DNA from 4 places in the Rhodococcus sp. WB9 genome. Region 3 is predicted to be linked to each of the others. Evidence: riboswitches for the same ligand, from Rfam matches in the RefSeq annotation. Region 3 holds a riboswitch; each other region holds the start of a gene.
The links. A riboswitch is a leader RNA that binds a small molecule or an ion and turns the genes downstream of it on or off. The one in region 3 is predicted to bind S-adenosylmethionine.

Region 1: linked by a shared signal. The riboswitch ahead of FND50_RS37905 (putative leader peptide) and the one ahead of FND50_RS04180 (aminotransferase class V-fold PLP-dependent enzyme) in region 3 are both predicted to bind S-adenosylmethionine.
Region 2: linked by a shared signal. The riboswitch ahead of FND50_RS37900 (putative leader peptide) and the one ahead of FND50_RS04180 (aminotransferase class V-fold PLP-dependent enzyme) in region 3 are both predicted to bind S-adenosylmethionine.
Region 4: linked by a shared signal. The riboswitch ahead of FND50_RS13715 (bifunctional o-acetylhomoserine/o-acetylserine sulfhydrylase) and the one ahead of FND50_RS04180 (aminotransferase class V-fold PLP-dependent enzyme) in region 3 are both predicted to bind S-adenosylmethionine.

Annotation. Positions count from the first base shown of each region.
Region 1 covers NZ_CP041769.1:6,292,275-6,296,800, forward strand. The annotation lists gene FND50_RS29335 (amino acid ABC transporter ATP-binding protein) at 1-657, opposite strand, end outside; gene FND50_RS29340 (amino acid ABC transporter permease) at 654-1,634, opposite strand; gene FND50_RS37905 (putative leader peptide) at 1,779-1,853, opposite strand; SAM riboswitch class I at 1,861-1,957, opposite strand; gene FND50_RS29345 (sulfite exporter TauE/SafE family protein) at 2,170-2,937, shown strand; gene FND50_RS29350 (HAD-IIA family hydrolase) at 3,014-3,805, shown strand; gene FND50_RS29355 (LppA family lipoprotein) at 3,827-4,366, opposite strand; gene FND50_RS29360 (alpha/beta hydrolase) at 4,363-4,526, opposite strand, start outside.
Region 2 covers NZ_CP041769.1:6,284,169-6,288,694, forward strand. The annotation lists gene FND50_RS29300 (ABC transporter permease) at 1-877, opposite strand, end outside; gene FND50_RS29305 (ABC transporter substrate-binding protein) at 881-2,515, opposite strand; gene FND50_RS37900 (putative leader peptide) at 2,668-2,751, opposite strand; SAM riboswitch class I at 2,756-2,849, opposite strand; gene FND50_RS29310 (NtaA/DmoA family FMN-dependent monooxygenase) at 2,896-4,290, opposite strand; gene FND50_RS29315 (LLM class flavin-dependent oxidoreductase) at 4,306-4,526, opposite strand, start outside.
Region 3 covers NZ_CP041769.1:870,235-874,760, reverse strand. The annotation lists gene FND50_RS04195 (YbaK/EbsC family protein) at 1-114, shown strand, start outside; gene FND50_RS04190 (flavin reductase family protein) at 279-788, shown strand; gene FND50_RS04185 (hypothetical protein) at 794-1,420, opposite strand; gene FND50_RS37715 (putative leader peptide) at 1,470-1,562, opposite strand; gene FND50_RS04180 (aminotransferase class V-fold PLP-dependent enzyme) at 1,567-2,862, opposite strand; SAM riboswitch class IV at 2,914-3,028, opposite strand; gene FND50_RS04175 (MCE family protein) at 3,109-4,356, opposite strand.
Region 4 covers NZ_CP041769.1:2,984,534-2,989,059, reverse strand. The annotation lists gene FND50_RS13725 (MFS transporter) at 1-132, opposite strand, end outside; gene FND50_RS13720 (NADP-dependent isocitrate dehydrogenase) at 333-1,556, opposite strand; SAM riboswitch class IV at 1,831-1,951, shown strand; gene FND50_RS13715 (bifunctional o-acetylhomoserine/o-acetylserine sulfhydrylase) at 2,069-3,352, shown strand; gene FND50_RS13710 (homoserine O-acetyltransferase) at 3,349-4,473, shown strand; gene FND50_RS13705 (DUF3017 domain-containing protein) at 4,505-4,526, opposite strand, start outside.

The sequences.
Region 1 (4,526 bases), 2.3 Mb from region 3:
CGCGAATCCCATCTCGTGGGTGACGATCACGAGGGTTGCGCCGTCCCGTGCCAGTTGTTTGATCACGGCGAGGACCTCACCGACCAGTTCGGGGTCGAGGGCCGACGTGGGCTCGTCGAACAGGATCACCGCCGGACGCAGCGTGAGAGCCCGGGCGATCGCGACCCGTTGCTGCTGTCCGCCGGACAGTTGTCGCGGGTACTCGTGGGCCTTGTCGCCCACCCCGACCCGCTCGAGGAGTGCCTTCGCCTCCACCTCGACCTCGGCCCGGTCACGGCCCTGCGCCGACACCGGCGCCTCGATCACGTTCTCCAGCACCGTGAGATGCGGGAACAGGTTGAAGTTCTGGAACACGAATCCGATCCGGGACCGCTGCTTCAGGATCTCGCGCTCACGCAGTTCGTGCAGTTTGCCGCCCTTGCGCCGGTATCCGATCAGGTCACCGTCGATGCGGATGGTGCCCCGGTCGACCTTCTCCAGGTGATTCAGGGTGCGCAGCAGCGTGGACTTGCCGGAGCCCGACGGGCCCAGGATCACCGTCACCTCGCCCTTGCGGACCAGCAGGTCCACACCCTGCAGGACGTCGAGTGCGCCGAAGGACTTGTGCACTCCGCGCACCTCCACGGCGAACTCCGCCGGCTGGGCGTCGATCGTCATTTCGCGGCACCTCTCGGTACGGAGACACCGGCATCGAGGATCTCGGCGAACTTCCGGGCGAGCTTCTGCCACGGGGTCGGCGGCAGTGCCCGAGCCGATCCGCGTGCATAGTGTCGCTCGACGTAGTACTGGCCGATCGACAACAGCGTGGTCAGGATGATGTACCAGATCGTCGCGACCATCAGCAGTGGCACGACGCGGCCGTTCCTACCGAAGATCACCTGCACCTGGTAGAACAGTTCGGCGATCGCCATCGTCGACACGATCGAGGTGCCCTTGAACAGACTGATCACCTCGTTCGCTGCGTTCGGCAGGATGCCGCGCATAGCCTGGGGCAGAACGATCTTGAAGAACTGGCGTCGGCGCGGGATGCCCAGCGACTGCGCCGCCTCGATCTGCCCGTGGTCCACCGAGATGATGCCGGAGCGGATGATCTCGGCGGCGTACGCGGCCTGGTGCAGAGCAAGCCCGATGACGGCGGCGGTGAAGCCGCTGATGACGCCGTTGACCTCGAATGTGAAGAACCCCGGTCCGAACGGAAGGCCCAGCGACAGAGTCTGATACAGGTACGTGATGTTGAACCAGAACAGGAGTTGCACGATCAGCGGAATCGCCCGGAACGCCCAGATGTACACCCAGGCGATCACCTGCAGCACCGGGTTGTGCGACAAGCGGCTGACCGCCAGCACCACGCCGAGTGCGAATCCGAGGACCGTCCCCCACAGCGTCAGCTTCACCGTTATCCACAGCGCCTGCAGCACGGAGCCGGCGGTGAAGTACTTGGCGAACGTCGCCCAGTCCCATCCCGGGTTGGTGGCGAGGCCGTGGACGAACTGGGCGAGCAGTACCAGCACGGCGGCGCTGACGATCCACCGCCACGGATGCCATCTCCGCGCCACTTCCAGCGCGGCGTCCGCGTCGCCGGAGGGCACTGAATCGAGGGGCGCGGCCGAACGCGGCCGAACGGGGGCGCTCACGCTCCCTCACCACTTACGACAGACATCACTGAGGCGGCCTTTCACCTGGAACGGGACGGGAGGACGGCGCGTCTTCCGCGGGATGCGGGCGCGCGTCAGGCGCTCACCGGGCGAAATGCCCGGTGAGCGTGCTGTGAGACCTCGTCAACAGTGGCAGGAGGTGGTCCGGCACAGGTCGATGTGCCGTCTGCGCCACGCAGGGCGCGCAAAGTAGTTCATGTGCTGCCTTCCATCGATCCCGGCGGTAGCACCCGCACCCGAAGAATTCGGAAGGGTTGCTGCGACGTCAACGAGCCAGGTCTCTCGGTCGCTCTGGATGGTTGAAGCGAACACTAGCCGCATTCCCGAAGCCCGTCAACACGAGGTATTTCCCTGCAACACAGGGGAAATGGCGTCGGACGGACGCCAGAATCACCGTGCGCAGAAGTACTGACAGACGGAGATCCATGCGGTTGGATGATGCGTGCAACCCTGCATTTCCGCGGTCCTACGACCCGGCTGCCGGGGCTTCCGACGCCCTTGTAACGTCGCCTCGGTGACACCACTCGAAGCCATCGCGATCCTGGTAGCCGGCGTAGGCGCGGGCGCGATCAACGCCATCGTCGGCAGCGGCACGCTCATCACTTTCCCCACCCTGGTGGCATTCGGGTTCCCTCCGGTGACCGCCACGATGTCGAACGCGATCGGCCTGGTCGCCGGTGGCGTATCCGGAACGTGGGGTTACCGGCGGGAACTGGCCGGGCAGGGACCGCGACTGCGGTGGCAGATACCGGCGTCACTGTGCGGTGCAATTCTCGGCTCGTGGCTACTGCTGCACCTGCCCGAAACCGTGTTCGAACTCGTCGTCCCGGTGCTGCTGATCCTCGCCCTGATCCTGGTGGTGCTGCAGCCGAAGATCCAGGCCTGGGCAAAGCAGCGCGGCAGCCACGAGGCCGGCCTGAGCCCGGCGCGCCTCACCCTGCTGACCGTCGGGACGTTCGCCGTGGGCGTGTACGGCGGATACTTCACCGCGGCGCAGGGCATCCTGCTGATGGGTGTGATGGGCGCGATCCTGCCGGAGAGCCTGCAACGGATGAACGGCGCGAAGAACCTGCTCTCGCTGATCGTCAACGTCGTCGCCGCGACCGCGTACACGCTCGTGGCCTTCGAGCGGATCAGCTGGGCAGCCGCCGGCCTCATCGCGGTGGGTTCGCTGCTAGGAGGCGTCCTCGGGGCCCGCTACGGCCGCAGGCTGTCGCCCACCGCGTTGCGGGGAACCATCGTCGTCGTCGGCCTCATCGGTCTGTTCCGGCTGCTCGCATAGTCGCACATGCACCCTCCCGCTCCCTCATACTGAGTCGGTGAGCAACGACGTAGAGCACCCGGGCTGGACCTATCTCATGGACATGGACGGCGTTCTCGTCCACGAAGAGCACCTGGTCCCCGGGGCCGACCTGTTCCTGGCAGAACTCCGGGAATCCGGTACCCCGTTCATCGTTCTGACCAACAATTCGATCAGGACTCCGCGTGACCTCCGTGCCCGTCTGCTCCGCACCGGCCTGGACATTCCCGAGGAATCGATCTGGACGTCCGCCCTGGCCACCGCCACGTTCCTGGCGAACCAGCGACCCGGCGGCAGCGCGTACGTCGTCGGCGAATCCGGGCTCACCACCGCACTGCACGACATCGGGTACGTTCTCACCGAGAACGACCCCGACTACGTGGTCCTCGGCGAGACCCGCACCTACTCCTTCGAAGCGATCACCACCGCAATTCGTCTGGTGGAGAGGGGCGCTCGCTTCATCGCCACCAACCCCGACCCCACCGGCCCGTCCCGGGAGGGTTCCCTTCCGGCCACGGGATCCGTTGCGGCACTGATCAGCAGGGCCACGGGTCGCGACCCGTACTACGTGGGCAAGCCGAATGCGCTGATGATGCGCTCGGCGCTGCGGGCCATCGGCGCGCACTCCGCGAACACACTGATGATCGGCGACCGCATGGACACCGACATCGTCTGCGGGCTGGAGGCCGGGCTGCAGACCATCCTCGTCCTCACCGGAATTTCGACGCGGGATTCGGTGGAACTGTTCCCCTACCGCCCCACCGCGGTGCTCAAATCGGTCGCCGATCTGGTCGGCCGCACGTCGGATCCGTTCGGCGATGCGGCTCCGCCACCCGTGAGTACTTCCTAACCGCGGGACGTTGACAAGTACTCACGGGTGGCGGCAGCCGGTGACGCCCCTGATGGTCGCTGCCCTGTACGTCCCGAACGTGATCCGGTTCCCGTCTCCACCGGCGAACGTCACGTCGTGGCGTCCGGGTCGGTCGGCGTGCACGTCGAGCCGGTCCATTCCGGCGTCGGTGGCGATCGCACGGGCCGCGGCCAGCACGGCGGGCCAGTCCGCGTCGCCGATCGGGGTGTCGGACAGCAATACCTGCGTGGTGGCGGATTGCCCCTCCGCGTACGCATACGGTCCCGGGCATCCGCCGCCCTGGCTGCGTTCGCGATGCCACCGCCACCGGACATCCGGTGCAATCGCAGCGACGGCCTCGCTGATCCGCACCAGTGCATCGGTGACCTGCCGCTCGGTGACCGCGAGTGTCGGCCGGTCGCTCAGGCTCTCCGCCGCCGCCGCGATCTCCTCGTCGCTGAAGTTGTACGGGTTGTCCATCACGCCACCACATCCGCTCGTCAGAATCGCCGCGCCGATCGCGGCGACCGCCTTCACTGCCCACCCGCCGCGGTCCGTCACCGGATCGCGAGTTCCGGCAACCCCGCGACGATCACCGCCATGTTGTAGCCGGACGTCCGCAGCTCTCCGTTGCCACTCGGCCGTGGATACTCGCTGTGCCCGTTGGCATCTTCGCGCTGCACACCGTCCGGGGTCGCCGCCTCGCACACCGACAGTTGCT
Region 2 (4,526 bases), 2.3 Mb from region 3:
CGAGTACGTAGACGACGGAGCTCAGCACCACGATTCCCTGGACCACCGGAATGTCCTGCGCCATCACGGACGTCTGGGTGAGCCGCCCGACTCCGGCGCGCGAGAACACCGTCTCGACGACGACCGATCCGGCCAGCAGATTCCCCACAAGCACACCGGCGATGGTGAACGCGGGAATGCTCGACAGGCGCAGCGCGTGCCGCGTCTGGATCTGCCAGCGGGACGCGCCCTTCGCCCGCGCGGCTTCGATGAACGGCTGCCGCCACGTGGTCTGCAGACTCGCCGCGAGCACCTGGGCGATCACCGCGCCGGTCGGCAGCGCGAGCGTCACCGCGGGGAGCACCAGCGTCGCGAACCCCTGGTCGCCGAACGCCGGAAAGGCCTTCAACCGGAACGAGAACAGCTGCAGCAGAATCAGTCCCACCCAGAACGTCGGCACCGCGACACCGAGCGGAGGCAGCGAGAACAGCAGATTCCGCAACCAGTGGACCCTGGTGTAGGTGGCGAGGAACGCGACCGCTGCCCCGAACACGACCGCGAGGAGCAGCGCCGCGGACGCCAGCGCGAGCGTGCTGGGGACCGCGTTCCCGATCGCCTCGGTCACCGATTGCCCGGTGGCGATCGAGTACCCGAAGTCACCGCGGACGGCGTGGCTCAGCGAATTCCAGTACTGCACCCACACCGGCTGGTCGAGGCCGTACCGCGCCTGGAGCTCCGCGACGGCGGCCGCGTCGACCGTCGTTCCGGCGGTCGCCGAGTCGACGGCGATGCTCACCGGGTCGGACGGCAACAGGAACAGCACGGCGAACGACACGGTGAACGTCGCCCACAGGACGGCGATCGCCTGCAGCACGCGTAGTCCGAGGTAGCGAATCATGGCTCAGCGTCCGCTGATCCAGGTGTCGAAGAACTGGAGCCGGGCCGAGGCCTCGAACTTCAGGTCCTGCACGTTCGGGCCGGCGCCGATCGCCTGCGACAACTCCACCGTGGGGATCCACAGGCCGTTGTCGAGCACCTGCTGCTGGGCGTCGGCGACGAGCGCGCTCCGCTCGGTGGTGTCGGTGGTGGCGAGCTGCTTCGCGAGCACGGCGTCGAGCGCGGGAATCGGTCCGCGGTTGTTCAGGTTGCGGCCCTCGAGTCCGAACTGGGTGCGGAGGATGTCACCGTCGGCGCGGGTGCTGTTGTAATAGGTGGCGTCGAAGTCCTTGGCATTCTGGCGAGCGGTGGCCTCCGGGGTGGACACGAGATTCAGCTGCAGATCCACTCCCACCTCTTTGAGCTGCTGCTGCACCAGTTCGAGGATGGCCTGGTTGCCGGCGAACACGGAGCTGAACAGAACGGGGAAGCTCAGCTTCTGACCGCCCTTCTCCCGGATGCCGTCGGCACCGGGAACCCAGCCCGCCTGGTCGAGGATCGACTTCGCCTTCTCCGGGTCGAATGTCACGTCCGGCAGCGCCACGTAGCCGGGGGTGCGGCTGGCCAGCGTGCTGGTGGCGGGCGTGAAGTTGGGCCCGAGCACGGTGTCGACCAGTTCCTGCCGGTTGATCGCCGGGACCAGCGCACTGCGCACGACCGGATCGACGAGCGGTCCGCGAGTCACGTTGGGCTGGAAACCGAACGGCGTCCCGGGGTTCGACGTGGTGAGCACCTGCCCGCCTGCGCCTTCGATCTGCGGGGCATCCTGCGGCAACGCGTCACTGATCGCATCCAGCTGTCCCGAGGACAGGCTGCCCGTGCGGACACCGGATTCGGGCACGACACTGAACTCGATGGTGTCGAGGTAGGCCTCGCCGTCGTGGCCGAACACGTCCGAACCCCAGTCGTATCCGGCGCGCTTGGCGAGGGTCACCGACTTGTCCTGCTGGTAGTCGGCGTACGTGAACGGTCCGGTGCCCGAGATGTTGCCGGTGCACCGCTCTTCGGCGGACTTCGCGACGGACGCATCGGACAGGATGCCCAGCTGCGGGGTGGACGACGCCTGCAGGAACTGCGCGTTGGGTGCGGCGAAGTCGACCTGCGCGGTCAGCGGGTCGATCACGGTGGTTCCGGTGTACCCGGCGAGGTAGCTGGCACCGAGCGGGGCCTTGGCGCCGGAGAGGGTGTTCACGATGGCGTCGAGATTCTTCTTCACCGACTCCGCGGTGAAAGGCGTTCCGTCACTGAACGTCACCCCCTCCTTCAGGTGGAACGTGAAGGAGGATGCGTCGGCGTCGGTTTCCCAGCTCTCGGCGAGCCACGGCTTCAGTTCGCCCGTCTCCGGGTCCTGGTCGGTGAGCGAGTCCACCACCTGACGAGCCACGTAGATCGTCTGATTCGTGCCCGACTGCGCGGGGTCGGCGCACGTGGGTGCCTGGGAGAGGCCGTAGCGGAGTGTGCCGCCCGGCTGTGCGGGGCCCGCATCCGCGGAGGAACTGCTGGAACCGCCACCGCAGGCGGTGAGCGCCGTGGCCAGCACGGCGGCGGCGCCGATACCTGCTGCGATGCGGGCACCGCGGTGGGGCGAGGACAAAAGCACTGATGGCACCGAGAACTCCGTGATCTCGAAGAAGTGCCGTGCGCGCTGCCCGTCGTATCGGCAGCGCTCACGCGCACAGGAAGGTGAGGGACACCGGATCCGACGCGGATGCGGTGTGAAGAGCCGGAACCCCGAGAGATCGGGGTGTCAGGTCAGCTGTGACAGATCGAGGTGGACAGCCGGCAGAGATCGACGTGCAGGCGCCCCCAGGCGCTCACGAAACCTTCGGTCAACATCGTTCCTCCATCGATCCCGGCGGTAGCACCCGCACCCGCAGGGCGGGGGGTTGCTGCGACGTCAACGAGCCAGGTCTCTCGGTCGCTCTGGATGGTCGTTACCGAGTGTAAGAGATCGCCGGTCGCGGCGCCACACGGACCCCGCTACCCGACCGCCTGCTGGGACTCGACCTCCCGCCGCGACAGGGCGGGCCGGAGCCCGAGGTGCTCACGCAGGGTGGAGCCTTCGTATTCCGTTCGGTACGAACCTCGCTCCTGCAATTCGGGCACCAGCAGGTCGACGATCTCGTCGAGTCCGGTGGGCACCAGATACGGCGAGATGTTGAATCCGTCCGTCGCCCCACTGCGAACCCACCGGGTGAGTTCGTCGGCGACCTGCCCGGGGGTGCCCGCGAAACCGGAGCGCTGGGTGGTCGCGATCGCCACCTGACGCAGCGACAGGTTCTGCGCCTCCGCCAGTGCCCGCCATTCCCGGGCGATGGCGAGCGGATCCTTTCCGTCACGCGCCGCCCCGCGGGTGACGGAGATCGGCGCGGGCACCGGATCGAATTCGGGCAGTGGACCGTCCGGGTCGCGATCGGACAGATCGCGGCCCCACACCTGACCGACCAGAGACAACGCCGTCTGCCCGGTGTACTGGCCCTCGAGAACCCAGCGCACCTTCTCCTCCACCTCGGACGCGTTCTCCGCGAGCACGATCTGCGTGCCCGGCAGAATCTTGACGTCGTCCTCGGGGCGCCCCGCACGACGCACTCTCGCCCTGATGTCCTCGGCGAAGGCGAGCGCCGCGTCGAAATGCGTTCCGTGCCGGGAGAAGATCACGTCGGTGTGCGCGGCCGCGAAGTCCCGGCCCGCCGGTGAGTCACCGGCCTGGAAGATGACGGGGTGTCCCTGGGCGCTGCGCGGCAGCGTGGGGGTGATCGTGACGTCGAACTGCGACGTGCGCCGGGACACCTCCCGCACCCCGTCCGGGGTTGCCCACGACGGCGCGTCGGTCCTCGTCGCGACCGCGCCGTCGGCCCACGCATCCCAGATCGCCCGGGCGGTGTCGAGGAACTGCCCGGCCCGCTCGTACCTGTCCGCGTGATCGAGGAAGCCGCCGCGCCGGAAGTTCTCACCGGTCCAGGCATTGTCCGTGGTGACCGCGTTCCAGCCGGCACGGCCACCGGACAGCAGGTCCAGCCCGGACAGCCGCCTGGCGAGGTCGGCGGGCTCGTTGTAGGTGGTGTTCTGGGTGGCCACCAACCCGATGTGCCGGGTGATGCCGGCGAGCGCCGCGAGCTGGGTGATCGCGTCCGGGCGGCCCACGATGTCGAGATCGAGGATCTTGCCCTCCTGTTCCCGCAGGCGCAGGCCCTCACCGAGGAAGAAGGCGTCGAACAGGCCGCGCTCGGCGGTCAGTGCCACCCGCCGGAACGTCTCGAAGTCGATCTGCGATCCGCTCGACGGATCCGACCAGATCGTCGTGTGGTTGACGCCCTGGAAGAAGACACCGAAGTGCACCTGGGCGCCGGGTCGGGCGTACGAGTTGTCGGTCATGTTCTCCACAACCTTTCAGCGAGAAGAGTGTTCGAGGCGCTCGGCCTGGAATCGGGTGACGGGACGGTCGAGGCCCAGCGTGCCGCGCAGGGTCGAACCGGGAACGGGACGGTGGGCGATGCCGGCACGGAGAAGCGCCGGAACCACGAACCGGGCCAGCACCGGAAGGTCCTCGTCGACGACGGCGGGATGCACGCGCACGCCGTCGACGTGCGCATCCAGGGTCCGCAACAGGT
Region 3 (4,526 bases):
CTGTCGCGGTACGCGGAACTGTGGGCGGCCGCCGGGCACCCGGACACGGTCTTCCGCACGTCGTTCTCGGAGTTGGTGCGGATCACCGCGGGTCTGGCGATCGACGTCGACTGAATCCCGGGCTGTTCACGCCCCTATAGTTGACGTCAGATCTCGTGAACGAGAATGACACAGTGCCCGCACGGGCCGACCCGGAGAATGATTTGTCCGACAGAGCCGAGAACGCCGAAACCGTCGATGGTTCGGACCTCCCCCGCGACCATCGACTCGCCCCCGGAATCTGCGCCGAGGATTACCGCGCAGCCCTGCGACGACACCCGGCGGGCGTCACCATCGTGACCCTCGACTCGGGGTCCGGCCCGGTCGGCTTCACGGCGTCCTCGTTCTCCTCGGTCTCACTGGACCCGCCGTTGGTGTCGTTCAACATCGCGAACACGTCGTCCAGCATCGATGCACTTCATTCCGCGGATTCGCTGGTGATCCACCTGCTCGGGGAACACCAGCAGCACCTGGCTCAGCGATTCTCCCGAAGCGCCGACCAGCGGTTCGCCGACGAGTCGCTCTGGGCGCGACTCGACACCGGCGAACCGGTCCTCCACGGAACTCCCAGCTGGTTGCGGGTCATCGTGGACCAGCTGATTCCCGTCGGCGATCACACGCTCGTCATCGGCCTCGTCACCCGCGTCCATGCCGAGGCAGACGACGATTCCGCCTCGGCGCCCCTGCTGTACCACGAGGGCCGGTACTACCGGCCCACTCCGCTCGGTTCAGCGAACAACGGCAACTGACCTGGTCAGGATGCCAGTACCCGCTCGCGGAGGGGGAGGTCGAAACGACGCAGTGCTTCGTCGACGACGGCGGCGGAGGTGACGAGACCTCGCTCCTCCAGCCACGGGAGGGTGCCGTCGACGAGCTGCTCCAGAACCCCGGGGAGCGACAGCGGCAGCACGGTCACACCGTCGGCGACGCCGGCCGCCTGGATGTCGGCGATGAGCCCGGCGAGGCCGACCGGAGTTCCGATGTACTGCAACGACACCGGAGCACGCGGTGCATCCAGTGCGCTGTCGAGGAGGGCCAGCTCCTTGCGCGCGGCGCGGGCCTCTCCGGCGATGAGCACCTCGAGGTCCACCAGGACGGTGACGCCGTCGGGGTCGCGACCGTCGGCGACGAGTTCGGCGCGGATCCGCGCGCGTTCCTGCTGCGCCTCACGCAGATCGGACGCCCGGATCCGGACGACGTTCGGCGGGAACGACGTGAGGTCGAGCTGATCCGTCGAGTCGGCGGTCAGGTCCACCCAGTAGTCCGCGCCGTTGATCGGCCGCGTGCCCGGGGCACCCTCGGCCGCCGGGTGATGGCCGGAACCGGTCAGTTCGACGGCGACGCGAAGGGGACGGGATACGAAGGCATTGTCTCGAGACATAGGGGTTCCTCGGGAATGACGTGTGAATGAAACGGAGCTGGAAGAACGGTCAGCTCGAACACATACCCGAGGCGGTTCGGCACAGATCGACATGCCGACGGCACCAGTGAGCAATCGTTGTGCTCCCAGCCTGCGATGCCATACGGTCATACTAGCGCGTCTCGCGAAAAACGCGTCTCCGGCACCGGATTCCACTGGTCGCTCTCCCTGGCGTAGGTCCAGCTCCTGCGCCCCGCCACCAGCGTGCGCACCGCGTCGACCAGCCGATCCACGTCCCCGGAGCAGCTTCCGAGACCCACACTCACTCGCACGGCGCCGTCGGGCCGGCCGAGGCGTCCCAGCAGCGGATGGGCGCAGAACCGCCCGTCGCGAACTCCGATTCCGTGTTCGGCGGAGAGGTAGGCGGCGATCTCTCCGGGTTCGAACCCGTCGATCGTGAACGTCACGATCCCCACGGAGTCGGGGGCGTCCGACCACAGCCGCAGGAACTCCAGGCCGTCGACGGAGCCGAGGCCGTCGAGGAGGAGGCGGGTGAGCGCCGCCTCGTGTTCGGCCACCGTGCCGAAGTCCAGCTCGGACAGCGCATCGCACGCGGCGGCGAGCGCCGCCGCGCCGAGCACGTTGGGGGTTCCCGCCTCGTGCCGGGCAGGGGCGGGCGCCCACTGGGTGGATTCGACGGTCACGTTCCGGACCGCGCCGCCGCCTGCGAGGTAGGGCTCGGCGGCGTCGAGCCAGTCCCGGCGGCCGACCAGCACGCCGGCGCCGAAGGGTGCATACAGCTTGTGCCCGGAGAAGGCGAGGTAGTCGACGCCCCACTCCTCGACGTCGATGCGGCGGTGCGGCGCGAGCTGAGCGGCGTCGACGAGAATCCGTGCGCCGCAACGATGAGCCACGTCGGCGAGGGCGGCGATCGGCAGCACCTCGCCCGTCACGTTGGACGCTCCCGTCACCGCGAGCAGGGCGGTGGGCTTGGAGCACAGTTCGGCGACGAGCAGGCGGACGGTCTCGTCCAGCGTGTCCGCCGCCCGCACGACGCGAGAGTTCTTCCACGGCAGCAGGTTCGCGTGGTGCTCGATGTCGAGGACCACGGTGCTGCCGGGGACGCAGCCGGCGAGCAGATTCAGCGAGTCGGTCGTGTTCCGGGTGAAGACCACCACCTGGTCCTCGCCCGCTCCGACGAACCGGGCCACCGAGTCGCGCGCCTTCTCGTAGCACTCGGTCGACACCCGCGACGCGTAGCCGGCGCCGCGATGCACGCTGGAGTACGTCGGAAGCAGCGCCCCGATTCGGTCGGTCACCTGCGCCAATGCCGGCGCACTGGCGGCGTAGTCGAAGTTGACGTACGCGCAGTCGCCACCTTGAACGAGCGGAACCCGCAGGTCGGAGCCCGAAACCTGGGCCAGGGGGGCGACACACACGTCAGCGGTCAATACAGCAGTCATCACGACATCCCTCGTAGTCAGGGACTCGTCGCAGGGTCGGTGCCCTCTCGGAGTCCGCGCTTGCCGGGTCCGGTATGGACCTCAGCCTGGTCGTCACCCGGAGCACCCCGCCGCGGTGGAGGGTTGCCGACCAGCAAGCCGGGGCTTGACGCTGGTACTCGTGACCTGTTTCGAAGATTGCAGGATCGACGCGCAGTTGTCAACCCGAAATCCGGGAGCGTCCGGGATCCGGGGTGAGAACTCGCGTCAGTTGGGGGTCACCCCGAGGAGCGGGGCGAGCTGATTGGCAATCGGGTTGAGGTCCAACTTGTTCGGATCCTTCTTGGGGGTGGAGTCCCACGGCTGCACGGTGGCGGGGTCTCCGAACACGATCCGGTTCGCGCTCCGGACACCGGTGAGACTGCCCTGCGGAGCCGCACAGGATGCGGCGGTGTTCTGCGGGAAGTCCTGCTGCGTGTCGTCGAAGTTCGGGTCGTTCCGCTTCATCTCCTGAAGGATCGCCTGGGTACCCTCGTAGCCGACGGTGCACGACGGCGGATTGTCGGTCTCTGCCACCAGGCCCAGGTGAACGGTTCCGTCGTCGGGCGCAATGGTCGAAGACGCGGCCGCCACGCCGGGCAGATACACGAACAGCGTCTGCAGGGCGGTGGCCTGCACCGAGATCGCCTTCGCCGTGGCGGACAGGTTGGCAAGGTTTGTCGTGGCACCCGGCCCGGCCTCCGAGACGAGTTGCCCTAGTCGATCGCTCGCCGGATTTCCGTTGTCGATCAGCCGCCGGACGTCCGGGTCGCTGCTGCGCAGCCGATCCGCGAGCGAGTCCAGGTCGACACTGAAATCCTTGATCGCCGACGACTGTTCGGACTGCGTTCCCAAGACGGTGCGGCCGTCACGCACCAAAGCCACTGTCCGATCGAGCGATTCGGCGCCCGACGCCGACAGCCCGGACAACGAATCCGCGAGCGATCGAAGGTCTTCGCCCTTGCCGTCGAACGCCGTGCCGAGTTCCGTCACGACGGTGTGGAGCGCGTCGATCGGCACGGATTCCGTCAATCCCTGTGTGCTGGCGAGCAATTCTTCGACGGGAACCGGCGTCGACGTGTCGGCGGCGGCGATACGGGACCCGTCCGTCAGGTACGGCCCGCGATCGGTGGCGGGCTGAAGGTCGACGTACTGCTCGCCGATCGCCGATCTGTTGGCCACGACGGCTTTCGCGGAGGCGGGAATGCCGGGCGCGCTCGTGTCGATCCTCAGTTCGACGACGACGCCGTCCGCGGTCAGGGACATGCCCCCGACGCGGCCGACCGGCACGCCACGGTACGTGACTTCCGCATTGGTGAAGATGCCGCCCGACGTCTCCGATTCGAGGTGCACGGTGTATTCGCCGAACCCGAGGAGATTGCCCAGGCGCACGTAGTTGGCACCCACGTAGACGAGGCCCATGAGGGCCACGAGAACGAAGCCGATCAGCTGCCACCGGACGAGCGGCGACCTCACCGTCCACCCTCGATGTCGCGTCGCCCGAACGCCGTCCCCGCTGCGGCGAGCCGGCACCGGTTCGCGAAACGACAGTTGATGGCGGCGGCAGACACAGGCACTCCAATGACAGAGGTATACATGAGACAAGCGGTTACATATATATCTAATCCGGTCGTCGTAGCAGCGCA
Region 4 (4,526 bases), 2.1 Mb from region 3:
CATCGCCACGAACTCGGTGGTCCCGATCCCGAAGCCACCGAGCGCGAGCGCGACCATGGCGAGCTTGCGGACGGACGGATGTTGCGCGATGACACCGAGGTGCTCGGGGCGGACAGGGGTGGAAGTGCTCACAGAAGAACTTTCGACTAGGCGGAGATACGGCTACGCGGCGCACGGCGCCTCGTTGCGCAACGACCCACATCGAAATTCTCTTCCCCGGATTCCGCCTTTCGCGCCTCGAACGACCGTGAGATGACTCACCCGGGACCCGGAGACGGCGAACGGGACGCCCCCGTGAGGGACGTCCCGTTCGTAGCGCTGCGGCTCGGTGCCTACTGCTCGGCGATGGCCTTCTGGAGGTTGATGTCCAGCGCACCGAGGAACTCCTCGGTGGTCAGGTAGCCCTGGTCGCCGCCGACCAGCATCGCGAGGTCCTTCGTCATCTGACCACCCTCGACGGTCTTGATGACCACGTCTTCGAGCTTCTGGGCGAAGCCGATGACGTCGGGGGTGTTGTCGAGCTTGCCGCGGTGCTCGAGTCCACGGGTCCACGCGAAGATCGACGCGATGGGGTTGGTGGACGTCGGCTTGCCCTGCTGGTGCTGACGGAAGTGACGCGTCACGGTGCCGTGTGCGGCCTCGGCCTCACACGTCTTTCCGTCCGGGGTCAGCAGCACGGATGTCATGAGGCCGAGCGATCCGAAGCCCTGCGCGACGGTGTCGGACTGGACGTCGCCGTCGTAGTTCTTGCAGGCCCAGACGTAGCCACCCTCCCACTTGAGCGCCGACGCGACCATGTCGTCGATGAGACGGTGCTCGTAGGTGAGTCCGGCCGCGTCGAACTCCGGCTTGAACTCGGTCTCGTAGACGTGCTGGAAGATGTCCTTGAATGCGCCGTCGTACGCCTTGAGGATGGTGTTCTTGGTCGACAGGTACACCGGGTAGTTCTGCTGCAGGCCGTAGTTGAGCGAGGCGCGCGCGAAGTCCTCGATGGACTTGGTGAAGTTGTACTGACCCTGGACGACGCCGCCGCCCTCGGGGAAGTTCACCAGCTCGTGCTCGATCGGCTCGCTGCCGTCCTCGGGCGTGTAGGTGATCATCACCTTGCCGGGGCCGGGGACCTTGAAGTCGGTGGCGCGGTACTGGTCACCGAAGGCGTGACGGCCGATGATGATCGGCTTGGTCCAGCCCGGAACCAGTCGCGGAACGTTGGAGATGATGATCGGCGCGCGGAAGATCGTCCCACCGAGGATGTTGCGGATGGTGCCGTTGGGCGACCGCCACATCTTCTTGAGACCGAACTCCTCGACGCGTGCCTCGTCCGGGGTGATGGTCGCGCACTTGACGCCGACGCCGTGCTTCTTGATGGCGTTGGCCGCGTCGACGGTCACCTGGTCGTCGGTCTCGTCCCGGTACTCGATGCCGAGGTCGTAGTACTCGAGGTTCACATCCAGGTAAGGATGGATCAGTTTGTCTTTGATGAACTGCCAGATAATGCGTGTCATCTCGTCGCCGTCGAGTTCGACGACGGTGCCCTCAACCTTGATTTTGGACATGGGTGCTTCGCGTCCTCCTAGGAAGTTTCCCTGGTTACACGGTTGCGGGCGCACTTTGTGAGTGGGTCCGCGAACGGTTCGCTTATCAAACGTAGACGGTCACGGCGGCCCCTGGGGAGACCGCACCTAAACAAGACAAGCGTACTGCTATGCGAGCGGCTCGCAACAGGTGGGGCGCGCAACCCACCCCTACTCGCGGGTAACTTTTCCCTGCTAGCGGCCCTGATCGGTGCCGTTTCCGGTCGTTCCACCTCAGCCGCTAAGATTCACTCCAGGTCATGAGTGCCAGCAACGAGCCCCGGCTAGCTGGCCGGCAACCCTCCACCGCGGTGGGGTGCCCCGGGTGATGACCTGGTTCCCTGATTCATACAACAGTCGGGTGACAAGCGCGGGTCCGACATCGGAGGTTCATGATGTGTTGTTGTTGTCGTAGATAGACCCCAGACAAGCCCTGCGCGCGAACGAACCAGCACTCCGTCCGCGCCTCGTCAGACCACTGGAGTAGACAGCACATGACCGAGAACTGGTCGTTCGAGACCAAGCAGATCCATGCCGGGCAGACGTCCGACGCGACCACCAAGGCGCGGGCGCTGCCGATCTACCAGACCACCTCGTACACGTTCGACAGCACCGATCACGCTGCCGCGCTGTTCGGTCTGGCCGAGCCGGGCAACATCTACACCCGCATCATGAACCCCACGCAGGACGCGGTCGAGCAGCGCATCGCCACGCTCGAGGGCGGCGTTGCCGCCCTGCTGCTGTCCTCCGGACAGGCCGCGGAGACGATCGCGATCCTGAATCTCGCCGAGGCAGGCGACCACATCGTCTCCAGCCCGCGGCTGTACGGGGGCACGTACAACCTCTTCCACTACACGCTGCCCAAGCTCGGCATCGAAGTCTCGTTCGTCGAGGACCCCGACGACCTCGAGCAGTGGAAGGACGCGGTCCGGGACAACACGAAGGCGTTCTACGGCGAGACCATCTCCAATCCCCGCAACGACGTCCTCGACTTGCCCGGCATCTCCGGGATCGCGCATCAGCACGGACTCCCCCTGATCGTCGACAACACGGTGGCCACTCCCTACCTGATCCGCCCCCTCGAGCACGGCGCGGACATCGTGGTGCACTCGGCCACCAAGTACCTCGGCGGTCACGGCACGGCGATCGCCGGTGTCATCGTCGACGGCGGCACGTTCGACTGGACCCAGGGCCGCCACGGCAACTTCACCACGCCGGACCCGAGCTACCACGGCGTCGTCTACTCCGAGCTCGGACCGCCTGCGTTCGCCCTCAAGGCTCGCGTGCAGCTGCTTCGCGACCTCGGTTCGGCGATCTCCCCGTTCAATGCATTCCTCATCGCGCAGGGCCTCGAGACGCTGAGCCTTCGCATGGAACGACACGTGTCCAACGCGACCGCCGTCGCGCAGTACCTGGAGGCCCGCCCGGAGGTCGTGTCCGTCGGATACGCCGGGCTCCCGTCGTCGCCCTGGCACGACCGGGCGAAACAGATCGCGCCGAGGGGTGCGGGTGCCATCGTGACGTTCGAACTCGCCGGCGGCATCGACGCGGGCAAGAAGTTCGTCAACGCGCTCACCCTGCACAGCCACGTCGCGAACATCGGCGACGTCCGCTCGCTGGTGATCCACCCGGCGTCCACCACACACTCCCAGCTGACCCCCGAGGAGCAGGCCGCCAGCGGCGTCACCCCCGGACTGGTCCGCCTGGCTGTCGGCATCGAAGGGATCGACGACATCATCGCCGATATCGAGACCGGACTTACGGCGGCGGCATCTTGACCGTGAGCGCTGTACAGAACCTGCCCGTGGCGGACGGACGACTCGGCACCATCGACATCGGATCGCTCGAGCTCGAGAGCGGAACAGTGATCCCGTCGGTGTCCCTTGCCGTGCAGCGATGGGGTGAGCTGTCCCCCAACCGGGACAACGTCGTGCTCGTCGAGCACGCCCTCACCGGTGACTCCCACGTCACCGGACCCGTCACCGACGAGCACCCCTCCCCCGGATGGTGGACCGGAATGGTCGGTCCGGGTGCGCCGATCGACACCGACGAGTGGTGCGTCGTCGCGACCAACGTCCTCGGTGGCTGCCGCGGCACCACCGGTCCCGGTTCGATCGCCGAGGACGGGCGCCCGTGGGGCAGCCGCTTCCCGGAGATCTCCATCCGCGACCAGATCGCGGCCGAAAAGAAGTTCACCGACCTGCTGGGCATCGACAAGCTGGCGTCCGTCGTCGGTGGTTCGATGGGCGGGATGCGCGCGCTCGAGTGGGCCGTCACCTACCCGGACCAGGTGGCGTCGGCGCTCGTTCTCGCGGTCGGCGCCCGCGCGACCGCCGACCAGATCGGCACGCAGACCACCCAGATCGCGGCCATCACCAGCGACCCCGACTGGCAGGGCGGCGACTATCACGGCACCGGCCGGATCCCCCTGGCGGGTCTGCGCATCGCCCGCCGGATCGCGCACCTGACGTACCGCACCGAGAGCGAACTCGACTCCCGGTTCGCGAACTCGCCGCAGGACGGCGAGGACCCGTGGCGCGGCGGACGGTACTCCGTCGAGAGCTACCTCCAGCACCAGGCCGACAAGCTGGTCGGCAGGTTCGACCCGAGCACGTATGTGCTGCTGTCCGAGGCCATGAACCGGCACGACGTGGGCCGCGGTCGCGGTGGCATCGCCGCGGCGCTGGGGACGATCACCGCCCCCGTCATCGTGGGCGGCGTCGACTCCGACCGCCTGTACCCGATCCGCCTGCAGGAGGATCTGGCCAACGACATCCCCACCTGCGACGGTCTGCGGGTGCTCAACTCGCGGGACGGCCACGACGGGTTCCTCACCGAGGCCGCCGCCGTCGCGAAACTGCTCTCCGAGACGATGCAACTGGCACGCGCCGGACGCTGACACCGGCGCCGGACGACGCCCGCTCGGACCGCTAGTCGGTTCCGAGCGGGTCG